Regions from separate parts of the Streptomyces sp. NPDC002463 genome, predicted to be linked through region 3. Evidence: riboswitches for the same ligand, from Rfam matches in the RefSeq annotation. Region 3 holds a riboswitch; each other region holds the start of a gene.
What was found. Region 3 has a riboswitch for thiamine pyrophosphate ahead of ACFYX3_RS17895 (thiamine ABC transporter substrate binding subunit). Riboswitches for the same ligand answer to the same signal wherever they lie in the genome.
Positions count from the first base shown of each region.

Region 1: another riboswitch for thiamine pyrophosphate. It lies ahead of thiC (phosphomethylpyrimidine synthase ThiC); the one in region 3 lies ahead of ACFYX3_RS17895 (thiamine ABC transporter substrate binding subunit).
Region 2: another riboswitch for thiamine pyrophosphate. It lies ahead of thiO (glycine oxidase ThiO); the one in region 3 lies ahead of ACFYX3_RS17895 (thiamine ABC transporter substrate binding subunit).

Region 1 covers NZ_JBIARL010000007.1:155,251-159,792, reverse strand. Annotated here, with positions in the region: gene thiC (phosphomethylpyrimidine synthase ThiC) at 1-1,463, opposite strand, end outside; TPP riboswitch at 1,458-1,592, opposite strand; gene ACFYX3_RS16475 (YibE/F family protein) at 1,664-3,046, shown strand; gene ACFYX3_RS16470 (SsgA family sporulation/cell division regulator) at 3,189-3,629, opposite strand; gene ACFYX3_RS16465 (IclR family transcriptional regulator) at 3,768-4,493, opposite strand.
Region 2 covers NZ_JBIARL010000002.1:269,677-274,218, reverse strand. Annotated here, with positions in the region: gene ACFYX3_RS06390 (NAD(P)/FAD-dependent oxidoreductase) at 1-1,021, opposite strand, end outside; TPP riboswitch at 1,155-1,267, shown strand; gene thiO (glycine oxidase ThiO) at 1,265-2,464, shown strand; gene thiS (sulfur carrier protein ThiS) at 2,461-2,661, shown strand; gene ACFYX3_RS06375 (thiazole synthase) at 2,667-3,461, shown strand; gene pknB (Stk1 family PASTA domain-containing Ser/Thr kinase) at 3,554-4,542, shown strand, end outside.
Region 3 covers NZ_JBIARL010000008.1:98,273-102,814, reverse strand. Annotated here, with positions in the region: gene ACFYX3_RS17905 (phosphatidate cytidylyltransferase) at 1-700, shown strand, start outside; gene rlmN (23S rRNA (adenine(2503)-C(2))-methyltransferase RlmN) at 995-2,107, shown strand; TPP riboswitch at 2,137-2,246, shown strand; gene ACFYX3_RS17895 (thiamine ABC transporter substrate binding subunit) at 2,327-3,421, shown strand; gene ACFYX3_RS17890 (ABC transporter permease) at 3,472-4,542, shown strand, end outside.

The DNA of each region.
Region 1 (4,542 bases), on a different contig from region 3:
GCGAGGTCCGCCGCGTGCGCCGCGATCTTGTACGTGATGACGCCCGTCTTCACGTCGTCCTTGTTCGGCAGGCCCAGGTGCTCCTTGGGCGTCACGTAGCAGAGCATCGCCGTGCCCCACCAGGCGATCATCGCCGCGCCGATGCCCGAGGTGATGTGGTCGTACGCGGGCGCGACGTCCGTGGTCAGCGGGCCGAGCGTGTAGAACGGCGCCTCCTCGCAGATCTCCTGCTGGAGGTCGATGTTCTCCTTGATCTTGTGCATCGGGACGTGTCCCGGGCCCTCGATCATCGTCTGCACGTCGTGCCGCTTGGCGATCGTGTTCAGCTCGCCGAGCGTGCGCAGCTCCGCGAACTGCGCCTCGTCGTTGGCGTCCGCGATCGAGCCGGGACGCAGACCGTCGCCGAGCGAGTACGTGACGTCGTACGCCGCGAGGATCTCGCAGAGCTCCTCGAAGTTCGTGTAGAGGAAGTTCTCCTGGTGGTGGGCGAGACACCAGGCGGCCATGATCGAGCCGCCGCGCGAGACGATGCCGGTCTTGCGGCGCGCGGTGAGCGGCACGTACGGCAGGAGCACGCCGGCGTGCACGGTCATGTAGTCGACGCCCTGCTCGGCCTGCTCGATGACCGTGTCCTTGTAGATCTCCCAGGTCAGCTCCTCGGCCTTGCCGTCGACCTTCTCCAGGGCCTGGTAGAGCGGCACGGTGCCGATCGGCACGGGGGAGTTGCGCAGCACCCACTCGCGGGTGGTGTGGATGTTGCGGCCGGTGGACAGGTCCATGACCGTGTCGGCGCCCCACTTGGTCGCCCAGGTCATCTTCTCCACCTCCTCCTCGATGGAGGAGGTCACGGCGGAGTTGCCGATGTTGGCGTTGACCTTCACCAGGAACCGCTTGCCGATGATCATCGGCTCGATCTCCGGGTGGTTCACGTTCGCCGGCAGCACGGCGCGGCCCGCGGCGATCTCCTCCCGCACGACCTCGGGGGAGACGTTCTCGCGGATCGCGACGTACTCCATCTCCGGGGTGATCTCGCCCCGGCGGGCGTACGCGAGCTGGGTCACGGCCTGGCCGGGGCGGCCGCGGCGCGGCAGCCGGGGACGGCCGGGGAAGACGGCGTCGAGGTTCTTCAGCCCACCGCCGCGCGGCGAGGTGTGCTTGATGCCGTCGTCCTCGGGGCGGACCGGGCGGCCCGCGTACTCCTCGGTGTCGCCGCGCGCGATGATCCAGTTCTCGCGCAGCGGCGGAAGGCCCCGCCGGACATCGGTGTCGATGGCGGGGTCGGTGTACGGGCCGGACGTGTCGTACAGCGTCACGTCCTTGCCGTTGGTGAGGTGCACCTGGCGGACGGGCACCCGGAGGTCGGGGCGAGAGCCCTGGACGTACCCCTTGTGCCAGCCCGGCGTGCGCTCGCCCTGGCCGTCGTTCTGGTCGGAGGCAGGCGTGCGTGCATCCTGAATGGTCATGAGACCGAATCTCCCTACGCCGGCATTACCCGGTAACAGGTTCGGCGGTCGGCGCAGCCTCCTCCCGTACGTGCGTACGGTGATCAGCGCCCTCTCAGCCCGGTGCTCCGAGCTCCCGCGTGTGCAAAGGTGCCACCACGCTAGCGTCATCCCGGCCATGCTGAACAGTGGGCCCCCGCCGTTCTTGCGATGATCGGCCGGTGACTTCCCCCCAGCAGACCCCCGAGCCACACCTTCACCCCCACGGTCCCGGACACGGGCACGGAGGCGGAGGTGTGGACACCCATGGCGGCGGAGGCGGGCACGGCCACAGCCACAGCCACGGACCCGCCGCACCCGTCTCGCGGCACCTGCGCAAGGTCATCGCCGCGATCCTGATCCCCTTCGCCACCGCGGTCGTCATCGGGCTCGCGGTGCTGTGGCCGGGCGGCACCCCGGCGCACGAGCGCACCGGCGTCGGCTTCGACCGGCAGACGCAGCAGGGCAGGGTCGTCTCCGTCGAGCACGTCGACTGCAAGTCGGTGAACGCCGCCCAGGTCCCGCCGACCGGCGACACCTCCACCCCGGAGGGGCGCGAGGCGGCCGACGGCCGGCAGGGGCAGTGCGAGAAGGCGACGGTCGAGGTCACCACCGGCCCGGACCAGGGGCGCAGGTTCGTCGAGATCGTGCAGCCGGACGCACCGCGTCAACTGGACGAGGGACAGGGCGTGGTGGTGGCGTACGCCCCCGACGCCCCGCACGACCTGCAGTACTCGGTGACCGACGTGAACCGCAAGCTGCCGCTGGCGCTGCTCGCCGGGATCTTCGCCGTCGCGGTCGTGGTCGTCGGCCGGATGCGGGGCGTCATGGCGCTCGTCGCGCTCGCCGTGAGCTTCCTCGTGCTGACGTACTTCATCCTGCCGGCGATCCTGGAGGGGTCGAACCCGCTGGTCGTGGCGGTGGTCGGGTCGAGCGCCATCATGCTGATCGCGCTCTACATGTGCCACGGACTCTCGGCCCGCACCTCGGTCGCCGTGCTCGGCACGCTGATCTCACTGCTGCTGATCGGTCTGCTGGGCTCGCTGTTCGTCGGCTGGACCTCGCTCAGCGGCAACACCGACGACTACACCGGTCTGATCCACGGCCTGTACCCGGAGATCGACATGTCCGGTCTGCTGCTCGCCGGGATCATCATCGGTTCGCTCGGCGTGCTCGACGACGTGACGGTCACCCAGACCTCGGCCGTCTGGGAGCTGCACCAGGCCGATCCGGGCATGGGGCCGCGCGGCCTGTACCGGGCCGGGATCCGGATCGGCCGCGACCACATCGCCTCGGTCGTCAACACACTGGTGCTCGCCTACGCGGGTGCCGCCCTGCCGCTGCTGCTGCTCTTCTCCATCGCCCAGAGCAGCATGGGGACGGTGGCCAACAGCGAGCTGGTCGCCGAGGAGATCGTCCGGACCCTGGTCGGGTCGATCGGTCTGGTGGCGTCCGTTCCGGTCACCACGGCGCTCGCGGCCCTGGTCGTCTCCGCCGACCGGTCGGCGTCCGGGGGCGGGAAGCCGACGGCGGTACGGGGAGGGCGCCGCCGTCGCGCCAAGTAGGACGTGGATACGGAGGGTTCGGGGCCGGCCCGGCTCGGGGGAGGGTCCGGCTCGGATACTTCGTACGACTCGTGCGGGTTCTGCTCGGCGGTTTCCGTTCAGGCGGTTCGGCCCAGGCGCGCTCTGTTCAGGCCGGGCCGGCTCAGGCGGGGCCGGCGTTCTCCTCGGCCAGAATCCGGCCGAGGGCGGCCTCCAGGTGGTCCTCGAAGTCACCGAGCGTCCGCTCCTGGCCGAGCGGAACCAGCTTGTCCGTGCGGTCGAGGAAGGCCACCAGCGGCGGCGCGCTGGCCCGGAACAGCGCGCGGTCACCGCCCACCTGGAGTCTGATGGAGACGTCCGAGAGCCTCTCGGGCTCCGTCGGGGCGATGTGCACGTCGCCGTCCCCGCTCGGCCGGTTGATCCCGTCGAGCAGCAGCTCCCTTCCGAACGCCCAGGTCACAGGCGCGTCCCCGGGAAGGTGGAAGGTCATCCGCACCGCGTAGGGATCCCGGGTCTCATATCGGAGTTCGACCGGGATCCTGAAGGAGAGCTCCTCGGAGACGAGGAAGCTCATCAGGACCTCGGCCTGAACCGACTCTCGCATCATGTACCCCGCAGTAGATGAAGCAGTTGTGTAAACACAGCTGCTGAAAGCTGTGACCGAAACGGCCAGGAATGATCCCCCGTGGCCCTCTTGACGCAATCGTGCTGTACGCGTTAGCAGATCACAAGGAGTGATTTTTCAGATACTGATAGAGAACGCGAGGGAACCGAAGAGCCTTCCGATCTCCGTACGTAGCCGCTCGACCGCTGGGAGCAACCGTTCTTCCTGGTGGAGGGGGAGGGAAATGGCCATTGCGCCCGCCGCGGAGCCCGCGGTGATGGGGATGGCGGCACAGACCGTGCCGAGCGCATATTCCTGACGCTCCACCAGGGGCTCCATTCGCCCCAAACCGCCCAAACGCTCCAAAAGGACGCGGCGATTACGCACCGTGTACGGAGTGATGGCTTCCACCGGGTGGCGGTCGAGGTGGTCTTGACGAGATGCCGGATCGAGTTGACTCAGCAGGCACTGCCCGATCGCATGGGCGTGCGCGGTCTCACGGAAATCGGCCCATTCCTCCACCGCGGGATTGGAAGGGGTGTCGGAGACGGCGACGAGCTCGATCTCCCCCTCGCGGTAGAGGGCGAAGTAGATGGGTACGCCGATCTCGTCCCGCCAGCGGGCCAGGGAGTCTTCGATCTTGATGCGACGATTCTGCACAGCTCCGCCGCCGGCCAGTCGGACGGCGGCGTCGCCCAGGACGAACACACCCTTGTCGCGGACCAGATAGCCCTCGTGCGTCAGGGTGCGGAGCAGGTGGTACGTGGTGGGCAGCGGAAGACCCGTCTCACGGGCGAGCTGCTTGGCCGGGGCGCCCTCCGCATGGGAGGCCACCGCCTCCAGGAGTCTCAGCGCCCGCTGCACCGAGCCGATCAGGGTAGGCGCAGCCGTCTGCGTAGCCGTGGCCAAAGGT
Region 2 (4,542 bases), on a different contig from region 3:
GCAGCCAGAGCACGGACCAGGCCTCGTCGGCCGGGTCGCCGCGCCACAGCAGCTCGTCGGCGTCCGCGTGGTGCCCCGCGTACTGGACGAAGCGGCCGAACTGCTCGGACCAGAAGTACGGCACGGGGTCGTACGGCGCGTCGGCGGCGCCGGTGATCGCCGCAGCGACCGCGCGGGGGCCCTGGAGGGCGTTGTCCCAGTGGTGGACGAGGAGGCGCTCGCCGTAGCGGGCGGAGGGGAAGGAGGCGCAGTCGCCGACCGCGTAGACGTCGGGCAGGGAGGTGCGCAGCCGGTCGTCGGCGGTGACGGCGCCGTCCGCGTCGAGGGCGATGCCGGAGCCGGCGAGCCAGCTCGTGGCGGGGCGGGCGCCGATGCCGACGACGACGGCGTCGGCGGGCAGTGCGCGGCCGTCGGCGAGGACGACGCGGCCGGGTTCGACGGTGTCCACGCGCGCGTGGGTGAGGAGTTCGGCGCCGTTCGCCCCGTACCAGGCGGCCATGGGCGCGGTGACCTCGGCGGGCAGGGCTCCGGCGAGGGGGCGGTCGGCGGCCTCGACGACGGTGACGGCACAGCCGGCCTCGCGCGCGGCGGTGGCGAACTCGGCGCCGATCCAGCCGGCACCCACGACCACGACGGAGTGACGGCGCTCCAGGACGGGCCCGAGGCGCACGGCGTCGTCGAGGGTGCGCAGCAGATGGACCCCGGGGACGCCCTCGGTGCCGGGCAGGACGACGGGCTGGGCCCCGGTGGCGACGACGAGCGTGTCGTACGCGACGGGTCCGGCCTCGGTGTCGATCTCGTGGTCGGCGGCGCGCAGCCCGGTGACGTCCAGGCCGAGGCGGAGCTCGATGGCGAGGTCCTCGAAGTCGATCTCGAAGGCGGAGTCCTCTGCCTTGCCGAGGAGGATCGCCTTGGAGAGCGGGGGCCGGTCGTAGGGCTGGTGGGGCTCGGCCCCGATGAGGGTCACGGGGCCGGTGAAGCCCTGCTCGCGCAGGGCGACGGCGGTCTGGACGCCCGCCATTCCGGCGCCGACGATCACGACGTGCTGCTGGGCCTGCTTCTGCTCGCTCACCCGACCACCTTACGCATCTGACGTACCGTCAGGAAGGGAGGGGTCTGTGGCGGTCCGATCGCGCGGGCTAGTCTGACGGGCGTAAAGCACTCGCGGGAGCCCGGACGCACCGGGCTGAGAGGGAGGCTGGCCGGCCTCCGACCGTACGAACCTGATCCGGGTCATGCCGGCGAAGGGAGGGGCTGGACGCCCATGCGTTCTTCCGATGTCCATGTGTCCGACGGCCGTGTTTCCGACGGCCGTGTGTCCGACATCCTCGTCGTCGGGGGCGGCATCATCGGCCTGGTCACGGCCTGGCGGGCCGCGCAGCGCGGACTGCGCACCGCCGTCGTCGACCCGGACCCGGGCGGCGGCGCCGCGCGGGTCGCGGCCGGCATGCTCGCCGCCGTCACCGAACTCCACTACGGCGAGGAGACCCTGCTCGGGCTCAACCTCGCCTCCGCCGAGCGCTATCCCGCGTTCGTCGCCGAACTCGAGGAAGCCACCGGCCACGACGTCGGCTACCGCGCCTGCGGCACCCTCGCCGTCGCCCTCGACGCCGACGACCGGGCCCATCTGCGCGAACTGCACGCCCTGCAGACCCGCTGCGGGCTCGTCTCCGAATGGCTCAGCGGCCGCGAGTGCCGCCGCCTCGAACCGATGCTCGCGCCCGGCGTCCGGGGCGGGCTGCGCGTCGACGGCGACCACCAGGTCGACCCGCGCCGGCTCGCCGCCGCGCTGATGGCGGCCTGCGAGCGGGTCGGAGTGGTCTTCCACCGGACCCTCGCCGAGCGGCTCACGGTCGTACGGGACCGGGCGAGCGGCGTCGTGCTCGCCGGCGGCGGGGAACTGACGGCCGACCAGGTCGTCCTCGCCGCGGGCAGCCTCAGCGGGCGGCTCGCGGGCGTGCCCGCGGAGGTGCTGCCGCCGGTCCGCCCCGTCAAGGGCCAGGTCCTCCGGCTGCGGGTGCCCCCCGCGTACGCCCCGTTCCTCTCCCGCACCGTCCGGGCCGTCGTCCGCGGCAGCCACGTCTACCTGGTGCCCCGCGAGAACGGCGAGCTCGTCGTCGGCGCCACCAGCGAGGAACTCGGCTGGGACACCACGGTGACGGCGGGCGGGGTGTACGAGCTGCTGCGCGACGCCCACGAACTCGTCCCCGGCCTCACCGAACTGCCGCTCACCGAGACGTGCGCGGGCCTGCGCCCCGGCTCCCCGGACAACGCCCCCCTCCTCGGGCCGAGCGCCCTGCCCGGCCTGCACCTGGCCACCGGCCACTACCGCAACGGGGTGCTGCTCACGCCCGTCACCGGCGACGTCATGGCCGAGGCGCTCACCACGGGCACCCTCCCCGACGAGGCGCGCCCCTTCACCCCCCGCCGTTTCTCCCCCGTACGTCAGGAGCAGCCCGCATGAACGTGTCCGTGAACGGCGAGGCCCGGGTCCTGACGGGCCCCCTCTCCCTGGACGCCCTCGTGGCCACCCTCACCACGGCCCGCGCCGGGGTCGCCGCCGCGCTCAACGAGACGGTCGTGCCGCGCGGCGAGTGGGCCACGACGCTGCTCGGCGAGGGCGACCGGGTGGAAGTCCTCACGGCCGTGCAGGGAGGCTGACCGCGATGTCCGACGACGTCCTCACCCTCGGCGGTACGGAGTTCACCTCCCGCCTCATCATGGGCACCGGCGGCGCCCCCAGCCTCGACGTCCTGGAACGCTCCCTCGTCGCCAGCGGCACGGAACTGACGACGGTCGCCATGCGGCGCCTGGACCCGACGGTCCAGGGCTCGGTCCTCTCCGTCCTGACCCGGCTCGGCATCCAGGTCCTCCCGAACACGGCGGGCTGCTACACGGCCGGCGAGGCCGTCCTGACCGCCCGCCTGGCCCGCGAGGCGCTGGGCACGGACTGGATCAAGCTGGAGGTGGTGGCGGACGAACGCACCCTCCTCCCGGACGGCGAGGAGCTCCTCGCCGCGGCCGAGACCCTGGTCGACGACGGCTTCACCGTCCTCCCCTACACCAACGACGACCCGGTCCTCGCCCGCAAGCTGGAGGACGTCGGCTGCGCCGCGATCATGCCGCTCGGCTCCCCCATCGGCTCCGGGCTCGGCATCCGCAACCCGCACAACTTCCAGCTGATCGTGGAGCGGGCCGAGGTCCCGGTCATCCTCGACGCCGGCGCGGGAACGGCGTCGGACGCGGCGCTCGCGATGGAGCTGGGGTGCGCGGCGGTGATGCTGGCGTCGGCGGTGACGCGCGCGCAGGAGCCGGTCCTGATGGCGTCGGCGATGCGCCACGCGGTCACGGCGGGCCGCCTGGCCCACCGCGCGGGCCGAATCCCCCGCCGCCACTTCGCCTCGGCGTCCTCTCCCGCGGAGGGGCGCGCGGCCCTGGACCCGGAACGCCCGGCGTTCTGACCCCGCCGCACGGCCGTGCCGCGCGTCACAGGTGCGCTGCAGTCGGGGGACGGAGGCACAGGTCCCCCGTCCCCGGCTCGTAGACTCGGGCCGTGGACACGACCCTTCAGGACCCCCTCGTCGGGCGGCTGCTCGACGGCCGCTACCGCGTCGACGCGCGCATCGCCGTCGGCGGGATGGCCACGGTCTACCGGGCCGTGGACACCCGCCTCGACCGCGTCCTCGCGCTCAAGGTGATGCACCCGTCGCTCGCCACGGACGCCGCCTTCGTCGAGCGGTTCATCCGCGAGGCGAAGTCCGTCGCGCGGCTCGCGCACCCGAACGTCGTCGGGGTCTTCGACCAGGGCGCCGAGGGCGCGTACGTCTATCTGGCGATGGAGTACGTCGCCGGCTGCACCCTCCGTGACGTGCTGCGCGAGCGCGGCGCCCTCTCCCCCCGTGCCGCCCTCGACATCCTGGAGCCGGTGCTCGCCGCGCTGGGCGCCGCGCACCGGGCCGGGTTCGTGCACCGGGACATGAAGCCGGAGAACGTCCTGATAGGGGACGACGGCCGCGTGAAGGTCGCCGACTTCGGTCTCGTACGCGCCGTGGGCTCGGCGACGGCCACCACCGGCTCGGTCCTCGGCACGGTCTCGTACCTCGCGCCGGAGCAGATCGAGCACGGCACCGCCGACACCCGCGCCGACGTGTACGCCTGCGGTGTCGTCCTCTACGAGATGCTGACCGGCGGCAAGCCGCACACCGGCGACACCCCCGCCCAGGTCCTCTACCAGCACCTGAACACCGACGTCCCCGCCCCCTCCGCGACCGTCCCCGGGCTCGCCCCGGAGCTGGACGGACTGGTCGCGGCGGCCACGGCCCGCGACCCCGAGGTCCGTCCGCACGACGCCGTCGCCCTGCTCGCCCTGCTCCGCGAGGCCCGCGCCGCGCTCGGCGACGAGCAGCTGGACGCGGCGCCCCCGCTGGCCCGCTCCGAGGCCCGGGACACCGCCGAGGACCGGACCAGCGTGATCGCCAGGCCCGTACCCGCGGAGAGCGACGTCCAGCACACCAACCGGCTTCCCGCCCCGGAGGCGCCCCC
Region 3 (4,542 bases):
CGTGGTCGTCGGCCTGTGGGAGCTCACCTCCCGCCTCCAGGAGCGCAAGGCGATCAAGGCTCCGCTGGTGCCGCTCGCGGTCGGCGGCGCGGCGATGGTCGTCGCCGGCTACGTCCGGGGCGCCGAGGGCGCCTGGGTGGCGATGGCCCTCACGGCGCTCGCGGTGCTCGTCTGGCGGATGACGGAGCCGCCCGAGGGCTACCTGAAGGACGTCACGGCGGGGGTCTTCGCCGCGTTCTACGTGCCGTTCCTGGCGACCTTCGTGGCGATGCTGCTGACCGCGGACGACGGGGCGCAGCGGGTGCTGACGTTCCTGATCCTCACGGTCGTCAGCGACACCGGGGCGTACGCCGTCGGCTGGCGCTTCGGCAAGCACAAGCTGGCCCCGCGGATCAGTCCCGGCAAGACCCGTGAGGGCCTGGTCGGCGCGGTGACGTTCGCGATGGCGGCGGGTGCGCTGTGCATGCAGTTCATGATCGACGACGGTGCCTGGTGGCAGGGCCTGATCCTCGGCCTCGCGGTGGCGGCGAGCGCGACGCTCGGCGACCTCGGCGAGTCCATGATCAAGCGCGACCTCGGCATCAAGGACATGGGCACGCTGCTGCCGGGCCACGGCGGCATCATGGACCGGCTGGACTCCCTGCTGCCGACGGCGCCGGTGGTGTGGCTGCTGCTGGCGCTGTTCGTCGGTACCGGCTGACACCGGCCACGGCGCCATGCGGCGGAGCCGCACGTCGATACATCATGGACCGGCTGGACTCCCTGCTGCCGACGGCGCCGGTGGTGTGGCTGCTGCTGGCTTTGTTCGTCGGAACGGCTTGACGGACAGCGGGTACTCTGGAAGGGCTCGTGGCGCGTGCGTCGCGGGCCCTTCCGTCGTCCTCGCCACTGCGAGGACGGTCCAGTGAGGTCTCCTGGCTCCGGCATCGTGATGCCACGCTCCCCGTCGCCGCGGGGATACCAGACCTCGTGCCGTCTGAGGAGACACCCGATCGTGGCCCGTCCAGTGCCCGGAGAACTCACTTTCGTCGCCCCCCGCGGAGCCAAGAAGCCGCCGCGGCACCTCGCCGACCTCTCGCCCGCCGAGCGGAAGGAGGCCGTCGCCGCGATCGGCGAGAAGCCCTTCCGCGCCAAGCAGCTGTCCACGCACTACTTCGCGCGGTACGCGCACGACCCCGCCGAGTGGACCGACATCCCGGCCGCCTCGCGGGAGAAGCTGGCCGGGGAGCTGCTGCCCGACCTGATGTCCGTGGTGCGGCACATCTCGTGCGACGACGACACCACCCGTAAGACCCTGTGGAAGCTGCACGACGGCACGCTCGTGGAGTCGGTGCTCATGCGCTACCCGGACCGGGTGACCATGTGCATCTCCTCGCAGGCCGGCTGCGGGATGAACTGCCCGTTCTGCGCGACCGGGCAGGCGGGCCTCGACCGGAACCTGTCGACCGCCGAGATCGTGCACCAGATCGTGGACGGGATGCGGTCGCTGCGGGACGGGGAGGTGCCCGGGGGGCCGGCGCGGCTCTCCAACATCGTCTTCATGGGCATGGGCGAGCCGCTCGCCAACTACAAGCGGGTCGTCGGAGCCATCCGGCGGCTCACCGACCCCGAGCCGGACGGCCTCGGGCTGTCGCAGCGCGGCATCACCGTCTCCACCGTCGGCCTCGTGCCCGCGATGCTGCGCTTCGCCGACGAGGGCTTCAAGTGCCGTCTCGCCGTCTCGCTGCACGCGCCCGACGACGAGCTCCGCGACACCCTCGTGCCCGTCAACACGCGCTGGAAGGTCCGCGAGGTCCTCGACGCGGCCTGGGAGTACGCGGAGAAGTCCGGGCGCCGGATCTCCATCGAGTACGCCCTCATCCGGGACATCAACGACCAGGCCTGGCGCGGCGACCTCCTCGGCCGCCTCCTCAAGGGCAAGCGGGTGCACGTCAACCTCATCCCGCTGAACCCGACGCCCGGGTCCAAGTGGACGGCGTCCCGCCCCGAGGACGAGAAGGCCTTCGTCGAGGCGATCGCCCGGCACGGCGTGCCGGTGACCGTGCGGGACACCCGCGGTCAGGAGATCGACGGTGCCTGTGGACAGCTCGCGGCCGCCGAGCGCTGACCTTGTAGTCTGAGCTCGAACACATCTCCATATTCCGACAGGGGAGCGCCACAGCGCTGAGAGTGCGGTAACCGTAGACCGCAGACCCTCTGAACCTCGCCCAGGTCATTCTGGGTAGGAAGTTCGGTCGTAACTCAAGCTGTTGCGCCCTGCCCGCGCCCGGTCCGCCGGTCGTGGGCAGGGCCGCGTCTCTTCCTGGTCACACCCAGGAGGAATCCAGTGAGCATCAAGAAGGCCGCCGCCGTCGCGCTCGTCGCGGCGCTCGGCGTCACGAGCCTCGCCGCGTGCGGCACCGACGACGTCCGGGGCGCGGCCGGCAAGACCGACCAGCCCGCACCGAAGACGGTGACGCTGGTGAGCCACGACTCGTTCAACGCCTCCAAGGAAGTCCTCGCGGACTTCACCAAGCAGACCGGGTTCACGGTCAAGGTGCTGAAGAGCGGCGACGCCGGCGAGGCCGTCAACAAGGAGATCCTGACCAAGGGCTCCCCGCAGGGTGACGTCTTCTTCGGCGTCGACAACACGCTGCTGTCCCGCGCCCTCGACAACGGGATCTTCGTGCCGTACGAGGCGAAGGGCCTGGACCGGGTCCCGGCGACGTACCAGCTCGACAAGGAGCACCGGGTCACCCCGATCGACTCCGGCGACATCTGCGTCAACTACGACAAGAAGTACTTCGCGGACAAGAAGCTGGCGCCGCCGGTCACCTTCGACGACCTCGCGAAGCCGGCGTACAAGAACCTGCTCGTCGTGGAGAACCCCGAGCTGTCCTCCCCGGGCCTCGGCTTCCTGCTCGGCACGGCCGCGAAGTACGGCGACGAGGGCTGGCAGGACTACTGGAAGAAGCTCAAGGCCAACGGTGTGAAGACCGTCGACAGCTGGGAGCTCGCCTACAACCAGGAGTTCTCCGGCTCGGCCGGCGGCAAGCAGGCCAAGGGCGACCGGCCGCTGGTCGTGTCGTACGCATCCAGCCCGCCGGTCGAGGTGCTGTACGGCGAGCCGCAGCCGAAGGTGGCGCCCACCGGCGTCTCCACCGGCACCTGCTTCCGGCAGGTCGAGTTCGCGGGCCTGCTGAACGGTGCGAAGAACCCCGAGGGCGGCAAGGCGCTGATCGACTTCCTGATCTCCAAGAAGTTCCAGGAGGACATGCCGCTCCAGATGTTCGTCAACCCGGTGGCGAAGGACGCGGCCCTGCCGGAGTTGTTCACCAAGCACGGCGTGGTGATCGACAAGCCGGAGACCATGACGCCCCAGAAGATCGCCGAGAAGCGTGACCCGTGGATCCAGCAGTGGTCGTCGCTCGTCCTGAAGTGACACGTGAGGTGACACGGGACCTCAGGGGGGACGCGACGCGGCTCGGGCTGATGGCCCTGCCCGTCGCGTTCTTCGGGGTCTTCTTCGCCTGGCCCGTCGTGTCCATCGTGGACCGGGGGCTCCGGCCCGACGGCGCCTGGCGGTTCGGCCGGATCGGCGAGACGCTGAGCCGGCCGGACATCCTCGACGTGCTCGGCTTCACCGTGTGGCAGGCGCTCGCCTCCACCGGGCTCACCCTGCTGGTCGCGCTGCCCGGGGCGTACGTCTTCGCCCGCTTCGACTTCCCCGGCAAGGGCGCGCTGCGGGCCGTCGTCACGGTGCCGTTCGTGCTGCCGACCGTTCTCGTCGGCACCGCGTTCCTGGCGCTCGTCGGCCGGAACGGGCTCACCGACGAGCTGTGGGGGCTGCGGCTCGACACCAGTGTGTGGGCGATCCTCCTCGCGCACGTCTTCTTCAACTACGCGGTCGTCGTCCGGACCGTCGGCGGCCTCTGGTCGCAGCTCGACCCGCGCCAGGAGGAGGCCGCCCGGGTCCTCGGCGCCTCCCGCTGGCGGGCCTGGCGGACGGTCACGCTGCCCGCGCTCGCGCCGTCGGTGGCGGCCGCCGCCCTGATGGTCTTCCTCTTCACCTTCACCTCCTTCGGCGTCGTGCAGATCCTCGGCGGGGACGCGTACTCCACCCTCGAGGCCGAGATCTACCGGCAGACCGCCCGGCTGCTCGACCTGTCGACGGCGGCGGTCCTGACCCTCGTCCAGTTCGCGGCCGTCGGCGCGATCCTGGGCGTGCACGCCTGGACCGTACGGCGGCGGGAGACCGCCCTGCGGCTCGTGGCGCCGGAGCGGACCGCTCGCCGGCCGCGCGGCGCCGGGCAGTGGGCGCTGCTCGCGGGCGTGCTGTTCTCCGTGGCGCTGCTGATCCTGCTGCCGCTCGGTGTGCTCGTGGAGCGCTCCTTCGCCGGGCCGCGCGGGTACGGGCTCGGCTACTACCGGGCGCTCGGCTCGCTCGACGAGTCCGGGACCTTCCTCGTCCCGCCCCTGGAGGCGATCGGGAACTCGCTGCGGTACGCGGTGGCCGCCACCGCCATCGCGGTGCTGATCGGCGGACTCGCGGCGGCGGCCCTC